Regions from separate parts of the Parabacteroides sp. AF14-59 genome, predicted to be linked through region 4. Evidence: riboswitches for the same ligand, from Rfam matches in the RefSeq annotation. Region 4 holds a riboswitch; each other region holds the start of a gene.

Region 1 (5,922 bases), on a different contig from region 4:
AACAAATAAATTAATTAGAGATGAAAATATGCACTTTGCTTTTGGCTTTATTGCTATGTGCCTGTAGTCCTGTTTCGCGGACATTTTATATGGATAGTCTGACGGGTGATGATAGCAACACAGGAAATTCACCTTCAACCGCCTGGAAGAGTTTGAAAAAACTGAATGAACAGATGTTCGAACCGGGTGACCGTATCTTGTTCAAATCGGGTACGGAATACATAGGACAGTTTGAACCGAAAGGTAGTGGTAGTAAAGAAATGCCTGTCATTGTCAGTAGTTATGAAGAAGGCAAAAAGCCCGTTTTACATGGTAACGGGCTCAAGCAACACACAGTGTTGCTTGAAGGTCTCGAATATTGGGAGGTTAATAATCTGGAGATAACAAATAAAGGGGAAAAACCGGATCCGGGCAGAAACGGAGTGATTATTTACGCCTGGGATAAAGGAGATGTTCACCATATCCATTTAAAGAACCTGACTGTTCATGATGTGAACGGTAGTTGTATTAAGAATGAAGGAGCAGGAAACGGTATTTACTGGCATAACGGTGGAGAAGAAGTACCGACCCGTTTTGTCGATTTACTGATTGAGAACTGCCATATCTATCGTTGTCATCGAAATGGCATTACCGGAAATGGAAATTCAGGTCGTGATAAATGGTTCCCGAGTTTGAATGTCGTTATCCGGGGGAATCTGATCGAACAAGTTCCGGGGGATGGGATTGTCCCGATCGCTTGTGATGGTGCATTGGTCGAACATAATGTGGTGAGGGACAGTCCTGATCTGTTAAGGATTGAAGATGCCGCAGCCGGGATATGGCCGTGGAGTTGTGATAATACAATTATCCAGTTCAACGAAGTAAGCGGTCAGTTTGCCAAGTGGGATGCACAAGGATTCGATTCGGATTACAACTGTCGTAATACGCTTATCCAGTATAACTTCAGCCACGATAATGCCGGAGGTTTTGTGATGGTTTGTAATGAAGGTAACTCTTTGGGAGAGCCGTATAATATAGGTACAGAAAATACGATTATCCGCCACAATGTAAGTATTAATGACGGTTTGCGTCCGTATCCGACTCGTCCGGGTTGGTTCTCTCCGGTAATCCATATTTCCGGACCGGCTAAACAGACGGCTATTGAGGATAACGTAATCGTTATCATGAAAAAGCCTTCTCCCGATATAGATCGTTCAGTGCTCGTGATGGATAACTGGGGTGGTCCCTGGGCGGAGAATACGGTTTTCAAGCGGAATATCTTCTATATCATGAACGATGAACTGCAATATAAGTTTGTGACAGGTAATAGCATTAATACCAAATTTGAAGGTAACACTTATTATGGCAATTTTATCGACAGGCCTGAAGATTCTTCCGCTGTTGAAAAAGAATTAGATTTACTATCCAGCTTTCCATTCCATAAGGAGTTTCCCGAATATTTGCGGGAGAAAGTGTTGGATCGATTGAAACAAAGCACCGATCAGGCTAAAATAGAATAGTCTCTAACGAAAATAGGCATTCGTTGTGATAATCCGAAAAAACTCTCTATATTTGCGGCATGCATTGTTCCTGGCCTGTATTCGCAGGAAAGGATTAAAAGGGAATCGGGTGAAAATCCCGGACAGTCCCGCTGCTGTAAGCTTCATAACGGATAAGGCAACACTCATGCCACTGACGAAGGAGTTGACAGATAACAGTGGACAGTGGACAGTTTAACTGTCAATTGTCAACTATCAACTGTCAACTGACAAAAGTTGGGAAGGCGCCCGATCCGGAAGTAAGTCAGAAGACCTGCAAGGCATATTATTTCGACGGCTTCGAGGAAAGGCCGGAAGAGAACAAAAGGCAATTCTGCCTCTATATTCTTACTCCCGTTCATCCTGTCGTTGTCCTGGTGTATTTGTTTTTAATTATTTTGCCATAATAATTAGGAAAAGAGGCATGGATCGGTTTGCGGGATGAGCTCCGTGTCCGGTGCATGCTTTTCTTTTTAATGAATGAACAGTAAGGCTGGAATACTTGTTTATTATTGGAAAAGTATGTTTATTTGCAAACAGTAATTAATTAACAACAGGCAATATGAAAAAGGTTACAGGTTTAGTTTTGATTATTTTGATGGCATTCATAGCCGTACCGGCCAAGTCCCAGCTGAAGTTTGGGGTGAAAGGCGGTTTAAACATATCGTCCGTTCATCTGAATTCCGATATACTGAAAGCGGATAACGTGACAGGTTTCCAGATCGGTCCGATGATCGAAACAACGATTCCTCTGGTCGGAATAGGATTGGATGCAGCGATCCTTTATTCACAGAAAGGAGTAGATATGAAAGCGGAAGGATCGGCCTCTTCAACAAGTATGAAAACAGATTATCTCGATATACCGGTAAATCTGAAATGGAAATTCGGTATTCCTCTTGTCAAAGCCTATCTTTCTGCCGGTCCGTATGTCGGTTTCCGTGTAGGAGGGGATAAAATATGGGATGTTTTAGGAGATCAGATAAAAGCGAAAAACTTTAGTGCAGGCCTTAACTTCGGTGTAGGTGCGGAACTGATCAGTCATTTGCAGATCGGTGTAAATTACGGTTTGGGACTAACCGATAACTATAGTTCTGAGAAATTCGACCTGAATGCCAAGAACCGCGGATGGTCTATTACAGCTGCCATTTTGTTTTGATAACAGACATAAGATATGAAGGGCCGGGCTTTAACAGTCCGGCCTTTTTTGTTACTTTTGGCATCGTAAATGAAATATGCAGATGTCATACTACCCCTGCCGCTGGAAAATAGCTATACTTATAGCATTCCTGCGGACCTGGAGGCTGCCGTAACTCCCGGTTGCCGGGTCATTGTTCATTTCGGTAAGAAACGTTATTACACAGCGATTGTCATGGATGTGCATGAACGTAGGCCGAATACGGATTTTGAAACAAAAGAGATCTATGCCTTGCTGGATGCAAGTCCCGTGTTGCGCAGGCCGCAACTTCGTTTCTGGAAATGGATAGCCTCTTATTATTTGTGTAAACTGGGAGATGTTTATAAAGCAGCCTTACCTTCCGGGTTAAAACTGGAAAGTGAAACGGCTGTGACTTATAATGCTGATTTTGAGGCAGACGGTCCTTTGCGCCCCAATGAACAAGCAGTACTGGATGCCTTCAAAGGTGTACTCAAATTAACTGTATCGGAACTGGAGAAAAGAACCGGATTGCGTAATGTTGTACCGGTTGTGGCTTCTTTGATGGCTCGTGGAGCTGTTGAAGTCAGCGAAGAAATGAAACGAGGGTTTGTTCCGAAAATGCAGACATTTATCCGGTTGTCGCAGGAATATGCTACTGAGGAACGTTTACAGGAGGTTTTTGCCGATTTTAAGCGGGCAAAAAAACAGGAACTTTTGCTGGTTTGTTTTCTCGATTTAAGTCATGCTTTAAACCCTGCTCTGAGTAAGGAGGTTTCAAGAAAAGAATTGCTGGAGCACAGTGGCTGTTCATCTGCTATATTGGAAGGTTTGCTGAAACGAGGAGTCCTGGAGAGTTATGAGAAAGAAGTCGGACGTTTGCAAGTCCCGGTATGCCGGTTGCAGTCGCTTAGTTTGCTAAGTCCGGCACAGGAAAAAGCCTATAACGAGATACATGATACTTTTACTTCCAAAGAGGTTTGTTTGCTTCATGGAGTTACTTCGAGCGGAAAGACTGAAATCTATGTCCGTCTGATCGATGAGGTGTTGAAGATGGGCCGGCAAGTTTTGTATATGCTTCCGGAGATCGCTATAACGACCCAGATCACGGAGCGGTTGGCTAAGTTGTTCGGAGACAAGTTGCTGGTATATCATTCCAAATTTTCCGACAATGAACGTGTGGAGGTTTGGAATAAGCTGCTTCATGGGGGAGAACCGATGGTCGTACTGGGAGTACGTTCCTCTCTTTTTCTTCCGTTCAAGGACCTGGGGCTGATCATTGTGGATGAGGAACATGAGAATACCTATAAACAACAAGACCCGGCACCACGTTACCATGCCCGTAATGCTGCTATCGTATTGGCGGGGATGCACGGGGCAAAGACATTGTTGGGGTCTGCGACCCCTTCGATCGACTCTTATTTCAATGCAACGACCGGTAAATATGGATTGGTAGAACTGACTTCCCGTTTCGGTGATTGCCTGATGCCGGAGATCATAACTGCCGATATAAAAGAACTGAAGCGTAAAAAGATCATGAAAGATACGCTTTTCTCTCCTTTGCTGGTTGAAAAGGTAAATGCGGCGCTTGCTCGTGGCGAACAGGCTATCCTGTTCCAGAACCGGCGTGGGTTCGCTCCGATGATCGAATGTAAGAGTTGCGGCTGGGTCCCTCATTGTGTGAATTGTGATGTCAGCCTGACCTATCATAAATACCATAATCAACTGGTCTGCCATTATTGCGGATATACTATTCAGTTACCGCCGCATTGTCCGGAATGTCAGAGTGCTGAGTTAAAAATGATGGGATTCGGTACGGAAAAGGTGGAGGAGGAGATCGCTTCTTTATTTCCGGCGGCAAAAGTCGAGCGGCTGGATTTCGACACAGCCCGTACCCGTACGGCTTACGAGCGTATTATATCGGATTTTGAGAAAGGGAAGACGCAGATACTGATCGGGACGCAAATGTTGTCCAAAGGGTTGGACTTTGGAAATGTGAGTGTAGTAGGTATTCTGAATGCCGATAACCTGATGAATTACCCAGATTTCCGGGCTCACGAACGCGCTTTCCAGCTGATGGTACAGGTGAGCGGGCGTGCCGGCAGGAGAGATAAACGCGGTACGGTTGTTTTACAGACTTCCCAGCCGGAGCATCCTTTGATACGAATGGTACAGCATTTTGCTTATCGGGAAATGGTCCGTTTGCAGTTGAGCGAGCGCAGTATGTTCCGGTATCCGCCTTATTACCGGTTGATTGTTCTGGTGCTCCGGAGCCGTAATGAGACTGTCTTGCAGGAAATGTCGACAATCTATGCAGAAAAGTTGCGTGTTCGTTTAGGAGAAAGGGTATTAGGCCCAGTGACTCCGCCTGTCACCCGGGTACAGACATTGCATATTAAAAAGATCGTTCTGAAAATCGAGATAGCTGCAGCGATTGCCCCTGTTAGGGAGATACTGGAAGCAATTCATTCGGAAATGCAACGCTATCTTCCTTTTAAACAGTTGATAGTACACTATGATATCGACCCGGCGTAAACAATGAAGTATTCAATTAAAAAAACAATTAAATGACCAGTATGATGAAGCAGGAAAAGATAAGATTGTTATTTGTTTGTCTCGGAAATATCTGTCGCTCTCCGTCGGCAGAAGCAGTGATGAAGAAATTGGTAAAGGATGCCGGTCTTGAAGATTCTATCGAAGTCGATTCGGCAGGTATCATGGGATATCATGAAGGAGAACGTGCCGACCAGCGGATGCGTAGCCATGCAGCACGGCGGGGCTATGTGCTCGATTCTATCTCCCGTCCTGTCCGTACTTCCGATTTCTATGATTTCGATCTGATCATCGGGATGGACGATCGTAATATCGATGACCTGAAACAGAAGGCCCCCGACCTGTCATCTGTTGCTAAAATACACCAGATGACAGAATATTCCCGTAATAAATTATACGATTATGTCCCCGATCCCTATTATGGAGGCGCCTCCGGCTTTGAGTTGGTTCTCGATTTACTGGAAGACGCCTGTGGCGGATTATTGGAAACTATTTCTTCAGGTCAGGATAACTGATACGGGTATGGAACATCGTTTTCAGCTTGTCGACAAAAACACTTTTAATGGTTTCCACGTCCCGGAAGGTCAGCGGAGCACTCTTTAATAATCCGTCAGCGATCTGTCCGTCGATAATTTTATCCACCAACTGTTTGATGCTCTCTTCCGTATGTTCTTTCAGACTGCGGGAGGCCGCTTCAAC
Region 2 (5,922 bases), on a different contig from region 4:
TATTTCCCTTTGACAATAGTTTCCAAAGACATAACACTATGAACTTCCGTTCCATCTCCTTCAAAGCTGATCATCTGAGAGCCAGCCTTCAAAGAATCGATACTCTTGACAAGAGTCTGTACGTCACGTCCCATACCACCGTGTTTATCCAGAGCAATCCAGATATCGAAGTGATAGGTTTGCGCTTCAGGAGTAGGCTCCGGTTCCGGAGTTGGATCATCATCGTCAGAACAAGCACTAAAAGACAAGGTAAACAATGTCGTTAATAATGCCCAAAATAGTAATTGAAACTTTTTCATTTGATAATTTTTAAATTATTAATTAATGAATAATCTGAATTTAGCGAAGAATGCACGACCGGGTTTCTGGAGTTTGTAATTGTCATAGACCGTAGCATCAAACAGATTACTACATTCCAATGACACATTATAGCGTCTTTTCATCCATGAATAGGTCACATTAAGATTCGATACATTCTGAGTCGGGATACGCGACTTGCTTTCAAGAGCTCCGTATGCTTCCCATGATAAGTAAAACCAATGTATCCATTGCCAGGAATATCCGATGCGAAGGTTATCTTCCTTCTGCGCCAGATTGTGAAATGTATAGCTCACATCAGCATTGCTATACACCCAGGGACGATTAGGCACACGGTTATTATAAGTAGCCGAAGGCTTACCGTCGGTTTTATATTTCTTCTGGTCGCGTGCTTCGTTATAACTACAGTTGACCATTATCTGAAAGCTGTTTTTCCAGTTGTAGCGCATTTCCCCTTCAATACCTTTCACATGTACAGCCGGAATATTCTCGTATTGCATCATACCTTCTTTTTCCGATACGGTTGCCTGAATATAATCGTCGACAAAGCGGAGAAATCCGTTGACCTCATAATAGAAAGAATGACCGTAAGCAGGATACCAGTTACCAAAAAGGCCCAGGTTTATATTATCGCTGCTTTCGGGATGAAGGGCGAGATTGGGATAGATGGTCGTTCCGTTTCCGAGCAGCTCACGCGACAAAGGAAGACGCACACTATGTTCATAAGAAACCTTTCCAGCCAGTGCATCCCAAAATGTATAACGTAGCCCCAAACCGCCTCCCCAATAACTGTTGGAAGAATGTCCTTTGGCATCCTCCGAACCGGTTATCCAGGCAAGATCGTTTTGTCCGATAGAGGTTGCATTTATATAGTCTTTAATAAAAACAGTACTCTCCCATCTTCCGTCGAAAAAAGACTGATTGTAAGTCAATCCGAGAATATGCTTGGTCAGTACATCGTTGGTCGGTTCAAAAGTTTCGTCGACATCATCACGGCGTTTATTTCCGGTACGGTTAAGCAGATAGTTCAGACTGACTGAATGATGCCGGTTGATCGCATAATCGACACCTCCGCGGAAAATAGTCATTGGACGGTTGTAATGACGCATAGAACGTCCACGGCCATTAAGCTCGTTTCGGGATGAGGGAGTAAAATCACCGTTCCAGTCATAGATACGATAAGCAGTATCGACGGTAAGCGACGCGTCCCAGGTATGGGAAAACGATGCGCTCGTATTGATTTTCTCAAACCGTTTTTGATAACGGGCTGATACATTCCAGGCATCGGAATGACGCTCTGCATTACCGATCACCTTTGTCTGGATAGACCCTGTCTGTATTTCTTTATCTATTTTGGAATAAGATCCGGAAACAAAGAAAGCATCTGCCCACGCTTTATCGACAAAGCCTGCTTCCAATTGTCCTAACAAGGAAAAATAATCGTCATGAAACCGTTTACGGTTGACTTCAATATATTTACGGCTATCTTCATCCCATACCTCGACACCTTTCATCTTATAATCATTCTTGGAATAATTGACACCGACGGTCGGCTTGATGATCAATCCGGTCTTCGGTTCTACGAATTGGGCATTCAGGTCAGCTCTATGAGTATGGAAAGAACCTATACCATAAGAAGCATCCAGATAATTCTTTTTTTCCTGACTGGTAATAATATTAATGGCGCCCCCCAGAGCATCCGAACCCAGGCTGGCAGGAACTACCCCTTTATATATTTCCACCCTGTCAATGATATTGACAGGAAGATTTGCCAGCGAGACACCGCTTCCTTTTGTATCCAGAGGCATCCCATCGATAAAGTAACGGACGGAATTGCCTGATAACCCATTAATAGAAAGATCGAAGTCGGAACCGACTCCACCTTCCTCCCTGATCTTTATACCGGTTGTCCGGTTCACGATCTCATTGAGGTTCTTCAATGAGTTGATCTGCGGCTTTATATCGAGGGCATTTACTGAAAAAGCACTTTCTTTGATCTTCTGGGTTTTCGATTTGCCATATACCTCCACCGAATTCAGAGTAACGGAGTTTTCCTCCATTGTAAAATCCACTGTTTTACTTTTACGGAGATCGATCTGGGTCTTTATCGTATTATACCCTAATGAAGTGACAATAACAGTATGTCTTCCCGGAGTTACAGTCAAGGAATAATATCCCCGATCGTTTGTATAAGTACCGACCGTCGTATTCTCCAGGGCAACTGTCACCGAAGAAAGCGGAATACCCTCCTGGTCTTTGACTTCACCGGAAAGAGTCACTTTATTCTGCGCCGACAGATTGGCAGAAAACAAGTAAATAAATAGAAAAAGGACATGTATGAAACCTCTCATTTCATCAAGTTTGTTAACCGTTATTATACTGTATGCTCCCGATGAAATAAAATAGAACACATGAACAGACAAAGCCCCAATAATATAGTGAAAAGCTCTTACTCATATGTTTTCAGCCCTATTTCCCGAAAGCCTTCAACTATTATTCTGGCAGGTCTTCTGACTTACTCCATCTTTGAACGTCCTTCCCATTCATTGCGAACAGTGGATTGAGTCGTGTTCAAAGACTTTGGCGGAGCTTACAGCAGCGGGTCTGTTCAGGATTTTCACCTGATTCCCTTTTCATCACTCTTCCGTAGAAATGGAATCGTGACACCAAAATTCGGGTACAAAGGTAAAGATTATTTTTAAACGGTAAGCTATTTTTTATAAATGATCGCTGATTTGTACGAATGGAACAAACTATTCTTTACTTTTGTCTGCAGAAACAATTACATAGCAAACATTTAATAATATGAGCAATTCATTTAAGCCGGCAACTTTGTGTGTACAAGGTGGTTGGCAACCGAAAAAGGGAGAACCGCGCGTACTTCCAATCTATCAAAGTACTACCTTCAAGTATGAAACCAGCGAACAGATGGCGAAATTATTCGACCTGGAAGAGAGCGGCTATTTCTATACCCGCCTGCAAAACCCGACCAACGATGCTGTTGCCAGTAAGATAGCAGCTCTGGAAGGTGGTGTTGCAGCCATGTTGACTTCATCCGGACAGGCAGCTAACTTCTTTGCCTGTTTCAATATCTGCGAAGCCGGCGATCATATCGTAAGTGCTACCGGTATTTATGGAGGTACATACAATTTATTGTCCGTCACGTTAAAGAAACTGGGTATCGAATGTACTTTCATCGATCAGGATGCCAGTGAAGAAGAGATCAGTAAGGCATTCCGTCCGAATACAAAGTTATTGTTCGGCGAAACGATTTCCAATCCGGGAGTAATGGTACTGGATATCGAAAAGTTCGCTCATATCGCCCATAAACATGGGGTACCATTGATCGTCGATAATACGTTTGCCACACCGATCAACTGCCGTCCGTTCGAATGGGGAGCAGATATCGTAACCCATTCTACAACTAAATATATGGATGGACATGCAACTGCTGTTGGAGGCTGTATCGTCGATAGCGGTAACTTCGATTGGGAAGCACATGCCGACAAATATCCGGGCCTTTGCCAGCCGGACGAGTCTTATCACGGATTGACTTATACAAAGACATTCGGTAAGATGGCGTATATCACCAAAGCGACCAGCCAGTTGATGCGTGACCTGGGATCTATCCAGTCTCCACAGAATGCATTCTTGCTGAACTTAGGTTTGGAGACTTTACATCTGCGCATGCCACAGCATTGTAAAAATGCGTTGGCTGTTGCTAAATGGCTTCAGAATTGCGACAAAGTAGCCTGGGTGAACTATCCGGATCTGGAAGGTAATAAGTATTATGAGTTGACAAAGAAATATCTGCCGAACGGTTCATGCGGTGTGCTGTCATTCGGATTGAAAGGCGGACGCGATGTTTCCATTAAGTTTATGGATAGCCTGAAACTGGCTGCTATCGTTACCCATGTAGCAGATGCCCGTACTTGTGTGCTTCACCCGGCAAGCCATACGCACCGTCAGTTGACAGACGAACAGTTGAAGGAAGCTGGTATTGCTCCTGACCTGATCCGTTTCTCTGTCGGCATCGAAAGTGCAGACGATATCATTGCAGATATCGAGCAGGCATTGAATCAGTAAAAGCCCCCAAGTAAAACAAAGAATCGTTTTGTATAGAAGACGATTTTAACAAAGAATCGTCTTCTATACAAAACGATTTCTTATCTTTGTAACATCTCACCCCTATTATGGTCGCTATACATCTATATAAACAATATGGCAACAAAGTTTATTTCTACAACCAGAATATAGAGGTTGATTTCATTATTCCGGAAATAGAGACAGCCTATCAGGTAAGTTACTCCCTGCAAGATGAAGCCACTTATCAACGGGAAGTAGAAGGTCTGATCAAATTAAACAATGTTTATCCTTTAAAAAGGATGTATATTATAACCAAAGACGAAGAGAGAACTATTACACATGAAAATGGCACTACCATACATGTGATTCCTATCTGGAAATGGCTATTGCTGCCATAAACAGACTTGGTTCAGGTCGAAATCCTATTAAACATAATGAACTCCGTTTCCGGGAGCTATTCAAAAACAAAACCCCGATGGTAACAAATACCGCCGGGGTTGTTTTTTATCCATTTTCTCTCTTCGCAGGGATATTCACGGATGAACTTTATTTTATTTTTATTACTAAAATTACGCTTCCAATCTGTTCACCTTCACAGGCTACTCACCCTTCCCCAAAAGGGGAAGAGCAGAGAAGCTTTTTCTATTTAATTATTCTTTATTCTTATTTTACGATTGCTTTAACAGCTGCTTCACCTTCAACAGCTACAACTACGATACCTGCAGGAGCAGAGATTGTTGCTTCGTTAGAAGAAAGAACTGCGTTAGCAACTGTCTGACCAAGAACGTTGCTGATAGTAACAGTCTTACCTGCAGCACCCTTGATAGTGATGTCACCCTTACCAGCGATAACAGTTACGTCGCTAGTTGTGATATCTTTAGTATCTGTAGCCATTTCGTCGTTTTCGATGTTTTCAACATTGAAAATCAGAGCACCGTCACCACCAGTCTTAGCATTGTTGAATTCAGATTTTTCATCTGTCAATACGATGCAACCATTCTGCATTTTGATCCATGCTGCTTTTTCAGGAGCGATAGATATACCATCATGGCTGTTAGATTCGATCAAGAATGAGTTTCCAGCACCTTCTTCTGTAACATTAGCAGCACCATCAGGATTTGTATAACGGAATGACCAAGTATAATTCTTATGATTATCACCCTTCAGATTATTGATGTATTTGCCATCAATCTTAGCAGCCTTGTATGCTTTGATAATGTCATCAACATTCAAGTCTTCAGGTTTCATATTTTCGTAACCATTTACCAAAACGATCAAACTATCACCAGTCTTAATAGCTTTTACGAAACCAACGCGAGTGTAACCTGCTTTAACATCAGTATAAGGTTTATCCTGACCAACTGTTGCTACAGAATCAGCAAAGCTTACCAAATATTTACCATATACGAATCCAGCTTTTCCCGGTTTAGCGTGAACGCAACCCCATTCATCTGTTGGTTTACCCTGAGCGTCTTTATGACCACCCGGTTCGTTACAAGGAGTACCCTTGTCAGCAGC
Region 3 (5,922 bases), on a different contig from region 4:
GTTCCCTGCTTGGAAACGGTAATCGTAAGCGGAAGCTTAGCCATACCATCGGCCGAAACCGTAAAATTATAAGTTCCCTTATTCACTTTCACCGGCACTTCCACTTTCAGGGAAAAATTCTTCTTCTCATCAGGAAGGACCGAAAGCTGGCTGATCGAATATCCCCCGGACTTTACTTCATAACTCCATCCCCGAGGCATTCCCTCGACAGAGATAGTCGCGTTTTTCACTTCGTCACTCTTGTTAATGACGTCAATACTGTAATCGATCGACTCCCCCGGCGGAACCGCTATTTTTGTATAGGGAGTGTACAACATCACGCTCTTTTCAGAATCACCAGCGTGGACTTTACTACAAGGGATTATTCCCAATAACAGTACAAATAATAGGTTTAAACAGTTAATTTGCATTTTCATAATGATTTTTATAGAGTATACAAAAATGATTACTTATTAGCCGGGGGCAAATATATATACTGAGAGTATTAGATACTTTTAAAAGAATTAAAAAAAAGCTATCATAAAAGTTCCCCCCTTTCCTATCCGGTAAATCTCTGTCATGAATGCGATAACAAACGAACTTTTCCTTATACATTATATATAGACACCCCCCAAAGAAGCCATTTGTATGCTAAACAGACCGAATTATTCTGCAAATGTAACATTGAAATAAAATATTTTTGTGTAAGTTTGCGAGCGCTAAGAAAGACATTTTATACAGAAATTTAAATACAAGAGTTATGCAATCAATTGACAATTTCAATTTTGCCGGCAAAAAGGCATTTGTTAGAGTTGACTTCAACGTTCCATTGGACGAAAACTTCAACATCACAGACGACACTCGTATTCGTGCCGCTCTTCCTACACTTAAGAAGATCCTGGCAGACGGTGGCAGCGTAATCATAGGTTCTCACCTGGGCCGTCCGAAAGGCGTTACTGATAAATTTTCACTGAAACATATTTTGGGTCGTGTATCTGAATTACTGGGCGTAGAAGTTCAGTTTGCTAACGACTGTATTGGTGAAGAAGCTGGCGCTAAGGCTGCTGCTCTGCAACCGGGCGAAGCTTTATTGCTGGAAAACCTTCGTTTCTATGCAGAAGAAGAAGGCAAACCAAGAGGTTTGGCAGAAGATGCAACAGACGACGAAAAGAAAGCTGCTAAAAAAGCAGTAAAAGAAAGCCAGAAAGAATTTACAAAGAGATTGGCTTCTTATGCAGATTGCTATGTAAACGATGCATTCGGTACTGCTCACCGTGCTCATGCTTCTACAGCTCTGATTGCTGATTACTTCGATGCTGACCACAAGATGTTCGGTTACCTGATGGAAAAAGAAGTAAAAGCTGTAGAAAAAGTAATGAACGACATCGCTCGTCCGTTTACTGCTATCATGGGTGGTTCTAAAGTTTCTTCTAAGATCGAAATCATCGAAAACCTGTTGAACAAGGTAGACAATCTGATCGTAACAGGTGGTATGACTTATACTTTCACAAAGGCTATGGGCGGTAAGATCGGTAACTCTATCGTTGAAGACGATAAGTTGGATCTGGCTCTTGACCTGATGAAGAAAGCAAAAGAAAAAGGTGTAAACCTTGTATTGGCTGTCGACGCTAAGATTGCTGACGCTTTCAGCAACGACGCAAATACAAAATATGCTAATGTTAACGAAATTCCTGACGGATGGGAAGGTCTTGACATCGGTCCTAAGACTATCGAAATCTACGCTGATGTTATCAAGAAGTCTAAGACTATCCTTTGGAACGGTCCGACAGGCGTATTTGAATTCGAAAACTTCACTGACGGTTCTCGTGCAGTAGGTAACGCTATCGTTGAAGCTACTAAGAACGGTGCATTCTCTCTTGTTGGTGGTGGCGACTCTGTTGCTTGCGTTAACAAGTTCGGTATTGCAAGCGAAGTTTCTTACGTATCTACAGGTGGTGGTGCTTTACTGGAAGCTATCGAAGGCAAAGTTCTGCCGGGTATCGCTGCTGTTAAAGGCGAACCGTACAAATAATTTCAGATATTGTTTATAATATCCTAATTAAATATAAAACTCCGGTGAAGTGATTTCACCGGAGTTTCTTGTTTTATAATCACTACCTCATAATATCCCATCCGGGATATATTACGGAAGAATAACATAGCCATATATGTCTCCTTGCAATATTGAATTAATTCATATCTTTGTTATCGACAATGGTTTCCGAATCACAATTCAGTGAGGAAGATTAAAAGGGAATCCTGTGAAAATCAGGGACTATCCCCGTAGCTGTAAGTTTTATTCCTGCAAAGGAAAAATGTTGTAACCTCTGTATACCACTGGTCTCAGACCGGGAAGGTGTTACAACAGAAACAAGTCAGAAGACCTGCCATTTCAATCAGACAGAATCCAGCGCTTTCGGGTGAAAAGCAGTGGTATGAATCCTTTATAAGATCCATTTATCACTTTATCTCCGGGAATCATTGCGGAACTGCATGAACAGAAGTATTGTTTAATCTTAAATAAAAAGTATGATCAGCACGGAGATTTTTATTGTCAAGAGAGATGGTAAAAAAGAAGTATTCTCACTTGACAAAATCAAAAATGCAATAGCTAAAGCATTTTTATCAGTAGGTAGTTTCGCTACCCAGGAAGTAATAACCAATATCCTCAGCCGCATCAGTGTCAGCGAAGGGACAAGTGTGGAAGATATTCAGAACCAGGTGGAAGTTGCTTTGATGGCAGAACATTATTATGCGGTAGCAAAGTCATATATGCTATACCGGCAGAAACATCTGGAAGATCGGGAAGTTAGGGATAAACTGCGCTTTCTACTGGATTATTGTGATGCATCCAATCCGGCTACCGGAAGTAAATACGACGCTAATGCCAATGTAGAGAATAAAAATATCGCCACACTGATAGGTGAGTTACCGAAATCGAACTTTATCCGCCTGAACCGCCGCCTGCTGACAGACCGGTTGAAAGATATGTACGGAAAAGAAGTATCGGACCGTTACCTGGAACTGCTGAATCACCATTTCATTTATAAGAATGATGAAACGAACCTTGCCAACTATTGTGCCAGTATAACCATGTATCCTTGGCTGATAAGCGGTACAGCTTCCGTGGGAGGCAACTCTACAGCCCCAACCAATCTGAAATCTTTCTGTGGTGGTTTCATCAATATGGTATTCATTGTTTCAAGCATGTTGAGCGGTGCATGTGCAACTCCCGAGTTTCTGATGTATATGAATTATTTCGTCGGATTGGAGTATGGAAAAGATTATTACCGGCACGCTGATGATGTGGTAGACTCGTCCAGTAAACAACGTACAATAGACAAAATGATTACAGACTGTTTCGAACAAATAGTCTATTCCATCAACCAGCCGACCGGTGCCAGAAACTTCCAGGCTGTATTTTGGAACATTGCCTATTATGACAAATATTATTTCAACAGTCTTTTCGAGAATTTTGTATTCCCTGACGGCAACAAGCCCGACTGGGATTCGTTAAACTGGTTGCAAAAGCGGTTCATGAAATGGTTCAACAAAGAACGTACCCGCAACGTCCTGACCTTCCCGGTCGAGACTATGGCGCTCCTGTCGAAAGATGGAGATGTACTCGATAAGGAATACGGGGATTTTACGGCCGAGATGTATGCCGAAGGACATTCCTTCTTCACTTACATGAGCGATAATGCCGATTCGTTAAGCAGTTGTTGCCGTTTGCGCAACGAGATACAGGACAACGGTTTCAGTTATACGCTGGGAGCCGGAGGGGTATCTACCGGTTCTAAAAGCGTATTGACAATCAACCTGAACCGTTGTATACAACATGCTGTGAAGTCCGGTATACTTTATCCGTTCTTTCTGGAAGAGGTAATCGATCTCGTACATAAAGTCCAGTTGGCCTACAACGAGAATCTGAAACAGTTACAATCCAAAGGCATGCTCCCCCTGTTCGATGCCGGTTATATTAATATGAACCGCCAGTATCTTACGATCGGGGTGAACGGATTGGTAGAAGCTGCCCAGTTTATGGGTATCGAAATCAATGACAACCCTAAATATGAAACTTTTGTACAAGAAATACTCGGCATGGTAGAAAAATACAACAAAAAGTACCGTAATAAAGAGGTCTTGTTCAACTGCGAAATGATTCCTGCCGAAAATGTAGGAGTAAAACATGCTAAATGGGACAGAGAAGCGGGGTATCAGACATTCCGCGATTGTTATAACAGCTATTTCTATATCGTGGAAGACACGACACTCAACGTTGTCGACAAGTTCCGTATCCATGGCCGACGTTATATCGAGCATCTGACCGGTGGTTCGGCACTACACATGAATCTGGAAGAACATCTGAGCAAAGAACAATACCGCCAGTTACTACGTGTCTCAGCTATAGAAGGTTGTAATTATTTTACATTCAACATTCCTAATACCATTTGTAACGATTGCAACCATATCGACAAACGCTATTTGAAAGAATGTCCCAAATGCCACAGCCAGAATGTGGATTATCTGACCCGCGTTATCGGTTATATGAAACGTATCAGTAATTTCTCACAACCCCGGCAGAAGGAAGCTCATATCAGACATTATGCTACGTTACACTGATTACGATATTGTCTTTCAGGAAGTACCGGACGAGATAACGTTGGCGATCAACATATCTAACTGTCCCAACCGATGCAAAGGTTGTCATAGCCCCTATTTACTAAAAGATATCGGCGAACCACTGACAGAAGAAAACCTTACCGTACTTCTCAGAAAGTACGGTAAGGCTATTACCTGTGTCTGCTTCATGGGCGGAGATGCTTCACCTGCAGATATAGAACAATTAGCAGAATATCTGCATCGTCAGACTGTCGCTCCGGTAAAAGTCGGATGGTATTCGGGAAAGTCCGAACTGTCTCCGGCTATTGATCTGGATTTCTTTGAATACATCAAACTAGGTCCCTATATAGAACACCTGGGAGGACTGAAATCACCCGCAACAAACCAACGTTTCTACCGTATCGAGAACGGAGTGATGAAAGATATCACTTACCGATTCTTTTCTACAGCTAAATAACAGACGGCTAGAATCGGACCGGTTTACCGCTTTTAGCACTCTTTATGGCAGATTCAAGAATCTCCACAACAACCAGGTTGTTCTCCAGCGAAGACAAATCGGTGGGAGCAACCTGGATTTCTTTACGAACGGCTGCTTTCAGATAATAGAAAGAATCATTATAGGGAGCTTCCAATGCTGGAGGTTGTACTGTAGTTTCTTTCCGGTCGGTGTAAATACGCATGGAAGTCGGCGTGTCCTGATAAATATATCCTTTAGTTCCGTAAATATGCATATCTTTCCGTCCTTTCGGCCAGTTCCATGATCCCATAATCTGTACGGTTGCGGAAGGATATTCAACCAGAATCGTCGCATCATCGTCCACGTTCGGATATTTATCCGGTTTAAGCTGTTTCAGAACTGCATATACACTTACCGGCCTCTCTCCGTCCATCAGCCAGGTAACCAGATTCGCCCCGTAACAACCGAAATCGACAACAGCCCCGCCCCCATTCAGTATCGGGTCAGTCAACCAGTCGGTAAACTCTTTACCGCATCCGATCTCGATAGGACCTTCATGCCCGTCATAGACCTCCATACGATTTATTTTACCTATCGCATCCCCTTTCTTTATTAAACGGTAAGCCTCATGGTTCGTATTATACCAGGTTGTCTCATAATTGGTAAGCAACAAGGTATTATTTTTGCGTACCAACTCGGCCATCCGGTTAGCATGTTGCATATTGACAGCCAAAGGCTTCTCCACCATCACATGAATACCACGCGGTGCACAAGCCTCTACTACGGCCAGATGATCATAAATAGAACCATAAGCTACCACTACTTCCGGCTTTGTCTTATCCAGCATTTCTCCCAGATCGGCA
Region 4 (5,922 bases):
CCACCTCCGTTCAAGAGGACGAGCGCAGTTTCCTGTGCCAGCCGGAATACGACATCGACCGGTTCGTAATTGGCTTTCAGATATTCTACAAATTCATCTCCGTAGAACTTCTTTGCCCAGACTTCCATATCTATCTCACTGTAATAACCGGCACGAAGAGGATCATCCAGCAAAGTAAAGCCTGTACTTTCCCAAAGCGTATGCAGGCGTTCATGGATAATTTCCACCATTCGCGACTGATACAGATTCTCGGTATCCAGGATAGAGAAGGAAGCAAACAAAGCCATCTGTGTCTGTTGCGGCAGGGAAAGACCGGCTGTATGATTAAGTGCAACCTGGCGGCTGTCGGCAACCATACGGTCGATGAACTTCATCTTCGACGGGTCGAGCATGATGCTGCTGTAACGTTTTGTCAGTGCTGCTTTCTTATCGTCCGGTAATTCAGTGATCATCCGGTCGTAAATATTCTTTTCGTGTAAAGAGACTACAGCCAGACGCCAGCCTGTGGCTCCGAAGTATTTGGAGAAAGAATAGACACACAAGGTGTTGTCCGGCAATTCCGCCATCAGGGAACGGAAACCGGGAACATAAGTGGCATACACATCATCGGTAATGATCATCAGGTCGGGATTGTAATTGGTTACGATATCGACCAGACATTCCGTCAGTCCGTGTGTCAGTGCGTAAGAAGGCGGGTTACTCGGATTGACGATAAAGGCAGCCTTAACCGATTTATCTTTCAATATATCCAGGTCCTTTTCCTGATACTGCCAGGTATGATAGCCGTCACCCGTCATTTTCAATGCATGTATTTCTGTTACATCAAACAGGTAACGTGCCTGTTCGGGTATTTCGATATACGGTGTAAAGACCGGGGCGAACAAGACGATCTTATCTCCTTTATTCAACAGGAAGTTCTGTTGCAGGGAATCAAAAATGTAACACATGGCTGCCGTTCCGCCTTCAGTAGCAAACAGGTCGAATTTCCCTTCAGGGGGAAGGTTGTTGCAAAGAGCCTGATCCAGATAGTCACGGACTAGGACTTCCGTATATTTCAAAATACGGTCGGGGATCGGATACTGATCACCTATTACACCTTCCGCCCATTCATGGACAAGATCATTTTCATCGACACCTTTTTCACGTACCATATAATTATAAGTATCGCGTAAAAGCTTGGAACCCGGCGTTCCCTCGTGCTTGTCGAGGAACTCCCGGAAACGATAGGCAATACTCGGTTTCTGGGGAACACCGGCAAGGCCGACCATTCCATCTTCCAGCTTAGTCCCCCGGCGGCATTCTTCCAAGCCGAACTGACCAAGCAGGAAAAAGGCTTCGCGGGGTGTGGTGGCGATCCAGTTTGGGTTGCCGCGTCCGGCATTCAACATGATGTGTGTGCTCTTACGTGCACTTTCATCGGCCAGGTCGATCAGGATATCTTTTAATTCGAATGGACTGATCTCCGACATCTTCTTTTCGTATTCACGGGTAACTACGATTTTCTTTTTATCTTCCATATTATATATAATGTATAATTAATGCTTGTTTTTACCAGATTTACTCTTATGAAAAGAGTATGTTCTCTCCTAAGCCGAAGCCAGTGCCACTCTAGTGGCAGAGTTATGCCATAGTAATGGCAGAGTTGTGCCAAAGGCATGGCAGAGTCTTGCCACAGTAATGGCACTGGCCCGTTATCCCTACATCAACAACACGATTACTACTCCCCAGATAATTAAAAGAGTATTACCTACCGCATAGGTAACAGTATAACCTAATGCCGGTGTCTGGCTCTCCACCGCATCTTCCACGGCACCGAGGGCGGCAGTTGTCGTTCGTGCACCGGAAGTACAGCCAAGAGTGATGGCCGGATGGAATTTAAAGAGATAACGTCCCATAAGGACACCGGCAATCAACGGGATAGTCGTTGCCAAAGCACCGATAACAAACAGGCTCACCCCTACTTCCTTAAATCCGGTCACAAAACTCGGACCTGCCGTAATCCCGACCACGGCAATGAACATATTCAGTCCGACATTATTCAACACCCAAAGCGAAGGCTCCGGAATGCGTCCGAATGTCGGATGTTTGGAGCGAAGCCATCCGAATACCAACCCGGCAATCAACGCCCCGCCACTCGTACTCAGGCTGACAGGAATATCCCCGAAGTGGATAGCCAGCGAACCGATTATACCACCGATAAAGATACCCAACCCGACAAAGATCATATCCGTCTGGTTCGTAGGTCGATCGGCGTATCCCAAAGTAGCAGCCGCCTCATTCACTTCCAGCTTTGTCCCGACCAGTTCGAGCATATCGCCCGGATCGATCCGGGTCGCAGCCAATACCGGAATACTGATCCCGGCACGTTTGATACTCTTGATACTGACACCATGCATCACCTTTTCCTTGCGGAGTTGTGCCACCGTCATGCCTGCAAACTTCTTGCGGGAGATCAATACAGGTAATGTCTCTGCGGGGAAATCCAGCAAATCGATATCATTCACTTCATCCCCTATCCAGTCTTCCTCACCGATCACAAACTCACGCCGTCCGCTCAAGACAACTTCATTTCCTTTCTGGAGCATCAGGTCCGGCTTCACATCATAAATAACATTATTGATACGGACACGCTCCACAAACAAGCGGCGCCCCTGCTCTTCCAGATAATCCTCCAGTTCCTGTACGGTCTTTCCGGCACCGAACCAGTCATTGCTTATCTTATAAGCCCGGAAAGTGATAGGACGTGCTGCAGGCATAAATCCGGGCTGCTCACTTTCGTCATCATTTCCCATCCTGGCTTCCAGTTCTTTACAAGCCTTTTTCACGGATGCCAGTCCACCCAGCAGACGGGGAGCCACGTCACTCATGATCCAGGCAGAACCCGCCGTACCGAAAATATACGACACGGCATAAGCCACCGGCATCACATTGATCATAGCCGTTTTATCAGCATCGCTCAGGCTTCCCTGATTGATCGTATCTTCCGCTACTCCCAATACGGCCGAAATAGTCTGTGAACCGGCCAGTAACCCGGCAGCTTCGCCCGCATTATATCCCATCAGTTTGGCAAGAAGGAAAGGAATGAACAAACAGAACAGGCACATCAATGCTGCAAAAAGCATCTGCGGAAGCCCTTCCTTCTTCAGTCCCCGAAAGAACTGTGGTCCTACACTGTAGCCGACAGCAAACAGGAACAAAAGAAAGAATACCGATTTAATTGGTGCACCGATCTCTATATGCAATTGTCCGATCAATACTCCGACCAGTAGAACACTGGTAACTGTCCCCAAAGAAAACTTCCCTATTTTAAATTTACCGATCCAGAAGCCCAATGCCAGTGTAAGAAAAATGGCCAGTTCCGGATAATGTTTGAGTAAATCTGCAAACCACTCCATATATTAATTGTTTGGCGTTAATATTAAGACATACGATATGTCCGGTTTTATTGTGGTAAATGGAACAGTATCCACAAGGAAGTTGTTCCGGCCGATTCAATTAAGAGAATATAAAATCCATCTTATTTTAAATAATTTTCTATCTTTGTCCCCGCTTTGGTGATACGATAACATTCCGTTAATCGTATAAAAGGGAATCCGGTTTGAATCCGGAACAGTGCCCGCTACTGTGGAGCCCGATAATAAGGAAAGCATTCTTACACCACTGTCCGATACAAGGATGGGAAGGTCGCTTTCCGGGCAAGTCAGGAAACCTGCCAAGGTTTATTTATATCGTATTCCCCCGGGGTCAGGAGAATGATAAAACATACGGACAATCTCTTTTTGATAAAAGAAAATGTTTACCGACAGCCGGTATTGTGGCTTGTCGTATTCGTTCGTTACCTTTTAATTTACATTATATGAAACATTTACTATTACTTATTGCTTGTATGCTCGCACCTATGTGCTGGGCACATGACGGCGAGAACTTCAAGGCATCCGACATGCTGGCCTCCATGCAACCGGGTGACAAAGCCGCCTTATTAATGGTACATTTCGGTACCACGTATGACGACACCCGTGCTCTCACCATCGACGCGATCAACCGGAAAGCGCAAGAAGCCTTCAAAGACATGGAAGTACGCGAAGCCTACACTTCCCGCATCGTGGCACGCCGCCTGAAAGCCCGCGGTATCGAAAAACTGAATCCGGTCGAAGCACTGGAAAAACTGAAAGCAGACGGATATACTCATATCCTCATCCAATCTACAAACATTATCGAAGGGGTGGAAATGGAATCGCTTCGCAAAGACATTGCACCGCTGGAAAAGAATTTCAAAGAGGTACGTATCGGCAACCCGCTGCTTTATACACCGCATGACTTTGAAGATGTGATAGCAGCCGTAGCAAAGAACGGAGCCAAAGAAGGCGCGACGGTTCTTGTCGGACACGGAACGTATACACCAGCCACGGCACAGTATGCCATGATGGATTATATGCTGCAATCCAAAGGATATACCGATTACCATGTAACCACCGTAGAAGGCTATCCTTCTTTCGACGATATGGTAGCCAAACTGGATGCCAGCGGTGTAAAGAAAGTACTGCTGATGCCTTTTATGTTTGTAGCAGGCGACCATGCCAACAACGATATAGCAGGCGATATGAAGCAGGAACTGGAAAGCAAAGGTTACCAGGTGTCTGTCTTTATGCAGGGATTAGGACAAAATCCGGACATCCAGAAACTATTCATCGATCATGCCAGGTTTGCGGCCAAACATAAAATGGTCAATATCACTGAAAAGAAAAAACAATACGCTGCTGAAAAGGACTAAGTTCAAGCACAAAACTAAATGTTCAGAAAAATACTAAAACTTACACATAAGATACTCGGATTACTTCTGAGTATCTTATTTCTGATGTGGTTTCTTTCAGGTATAGTAATGATCTATCATTCATTTCCCAGAGCATCACAACAGGATAAATTAGAAAGGCAACAGGTTATCGACGGAAATTTGCCGGATATGGAAACTCTTCTGTCCGTTCTTCCCGATTCAGCACAGGTCCGTTCACTCTCCATGGAAATGTATTTTGACCGGCCTGTGGTTCATTTCCGGGGAAAGAATACGCCCGAAACACTCTATGCAGACTCTCTGCAACCAGTCGAAGCAATAAATGACGAAACTATCAAGCGGACTGCAGCACAATGGTGCTCATCTCCGATCCTGCGTGTGGATTCGATGTATAAGCTGGATCAATGGATTCCTTTCGGACGGTTGCGCGAAGAGTTCCCCATCTATAAATATACATTTGCGGATGATGGCCGCCATGAACTCTATATTTCTTCAAAAACAGGGCGCGTCCTGCAATTCACCGACAAAGACCAGCGCTTATGGGCGTGGCTCGGAGCCATTCCCCACTGGGTTTACTTCACATCGCTCCGCCAGAATCAGGTTGCCTGGATCAACTTCGTGAAATGGAGTTCCGGCATCGGTTGTATCATGTGCCTGGCAGGATTGATCCTTTCCATACAACTGGCCTGGCGCAACCGCCATAAGAAGTTATTTTCCCCTTACAGGAAAAGATGGTTCAAATGGCATTATGTCAGTGGATTGATCTTCGGTATTTTCACCATTACATTCGCTTTCAGCGGAATGATGTCGTTAATGGATATTCCCGACTGGATGAAAAAAGCTCCGAAAGAAAAGCAGGATATGTCACGCCGCATCCCGTGGGGCGGATCGGAAGGACGTTTTGTCGCCTCTGCCTATCATCTGGATTACCGGAAAGTACTGGAGGCGGTCGACAGTGTAAAAAGCATCGAATGGGCAACCTGGCAAAAGTATCCTTACTACAGGCTTACCACCGATTCGCAAACAATCAATATCGATGCGACCGATACAACAGCAATCCGGATTTTCCTCCTGACCGAAGATATGGTACGAAAAGAGGCGGTTAAAATGTATGGAGACAGCATCCCCTATAA

Evidence for each region. A riboswitch is a leader RNA that binds a small molecule or an ion and turns the genes downstream of it on or off. The one in region 4 is predicted to bind cobalamin.
Region 1: it holds a riboswitch for cobalamin, as region 4 does, so the genes downstream of both, DWW23_RS22315 (porin family protein) here and DWW23_RS07365 (sirohydrochlorin cobaltochelatase) in region 4, are expected to answer to the same signal.
Region 2: it holds a riboswitch for cobalamin, as region 4 does, so the genes downstream of both, DWW23_RS18265 (TonB-dependent receptor) here and DWW23_RS07365 (sirohydrochlorin cobaltochelatase) in region 4, are expected to answer to the same signal.
Region 3: it holds a riboswitch for cobalamin, as region 4 does, so the genes downstream of both, nrdD (anaerobic ribonucleoside-triphosphate reductase) here and DWW23_RS07365 (sirohydrochlorin cobaltochelatase) in region 4, are expected to answer to the same signal.

The regions. Positions count from the first base shown of each region.
Region 1 covers NZ_QUHH01000028.1:53,316-59,237, reverse strand. Annotated here, with positions in the region: gene DWW23_RS22320 (right-handed parallel beta-helix repeat-containing protein) at 21-1,499, shown strand; cobalamin riboswitch at 1,547-1,814, shown strand; gene DWW23_RS22315 (porin family protein) at 2,080-2,673, shown strand; gene priA (primosomal protein N') at 2,743-5,205, shown strand; gene DWW23_RS22305 (low molecular weight protein-tyrosine-phosphatase) at 5,250-5,738, shown strand; gene DWW23_RS22300 (HD family phosphohydrolase) at 5,713-5,922, opposite strand, start outside.
Region 2 covers NZ_QUHH01000018.1:116,428-122,349, reverse strand. Annotated here, with positions in the region: gene DWW23_RS18270 (hypothetical protein) at 1-299, opposite strand, end outside; gene DWW23_RS18265 (TonB-dependent receptor) at 318-2,669, opposite strand; cobalamin riboswitch at 2,801-3,004, opposite strand; gene DWW23_RS18260 (O-acetylhomoserine aminocarboxypropyltransferase/cysteine synthase family protein) at 3,124-4,404, shown strand; gene DWW23_RS18255 (hypothetical protein) at 4,512-4,802, shown strand; gene DWW23_RS18250 (DUF6383 domain-containing protein) at 5,068-5,922, opposite strand, start outside.
Region 3 covers NZ_QUHH01000004.1:269,447-275,368, reverse strand. Annotated here, with positions in the region: gene DWW23_RS06960 (NEW3 domain-containing protein) at 1-416, opposite strand, end outside; gene pgk (phosphoglycerate kinase) at 740-2,011, shown strand; cobalamin riboswitch at 2,178-2,386, shown strand; gene nrdD (anaerobic ribonucleoside-triphosphate reductase) at 2,509-4,602, shown strand; gene nrdG (anaerobic ribonucleoside-triphosphate reductase activating protein) at 4,586-5,059, shown strand; gene DWW23_RS06940 (Gfo/Idh/MocA family protein) at 5,067-5,922, opposite strand, start outside.
Region 4 covers NZ_QUHH01000005.1:25,610-31,531, reverse strand. Annotated here, with positions in the region: gene DWW23_RS07375 (bifunctional aspartate transaminase/aspartate 4-decarboxylase) at 1-1,517, opposite strand, end outside; gene aspT (aspartate-alanine antiporter) at 1,698-3,395, opposite strand; cobalamin riboswitch at 3,536-3,732, shown strand; gene DWW23_RS07365 (sirohydrochlorin cobaltochelatase) at 3,857-4,771, shown strand; gene DWW23_RS07360 (PepSY domain-containing protein) at 4,790-5,922, shown strand, end outside.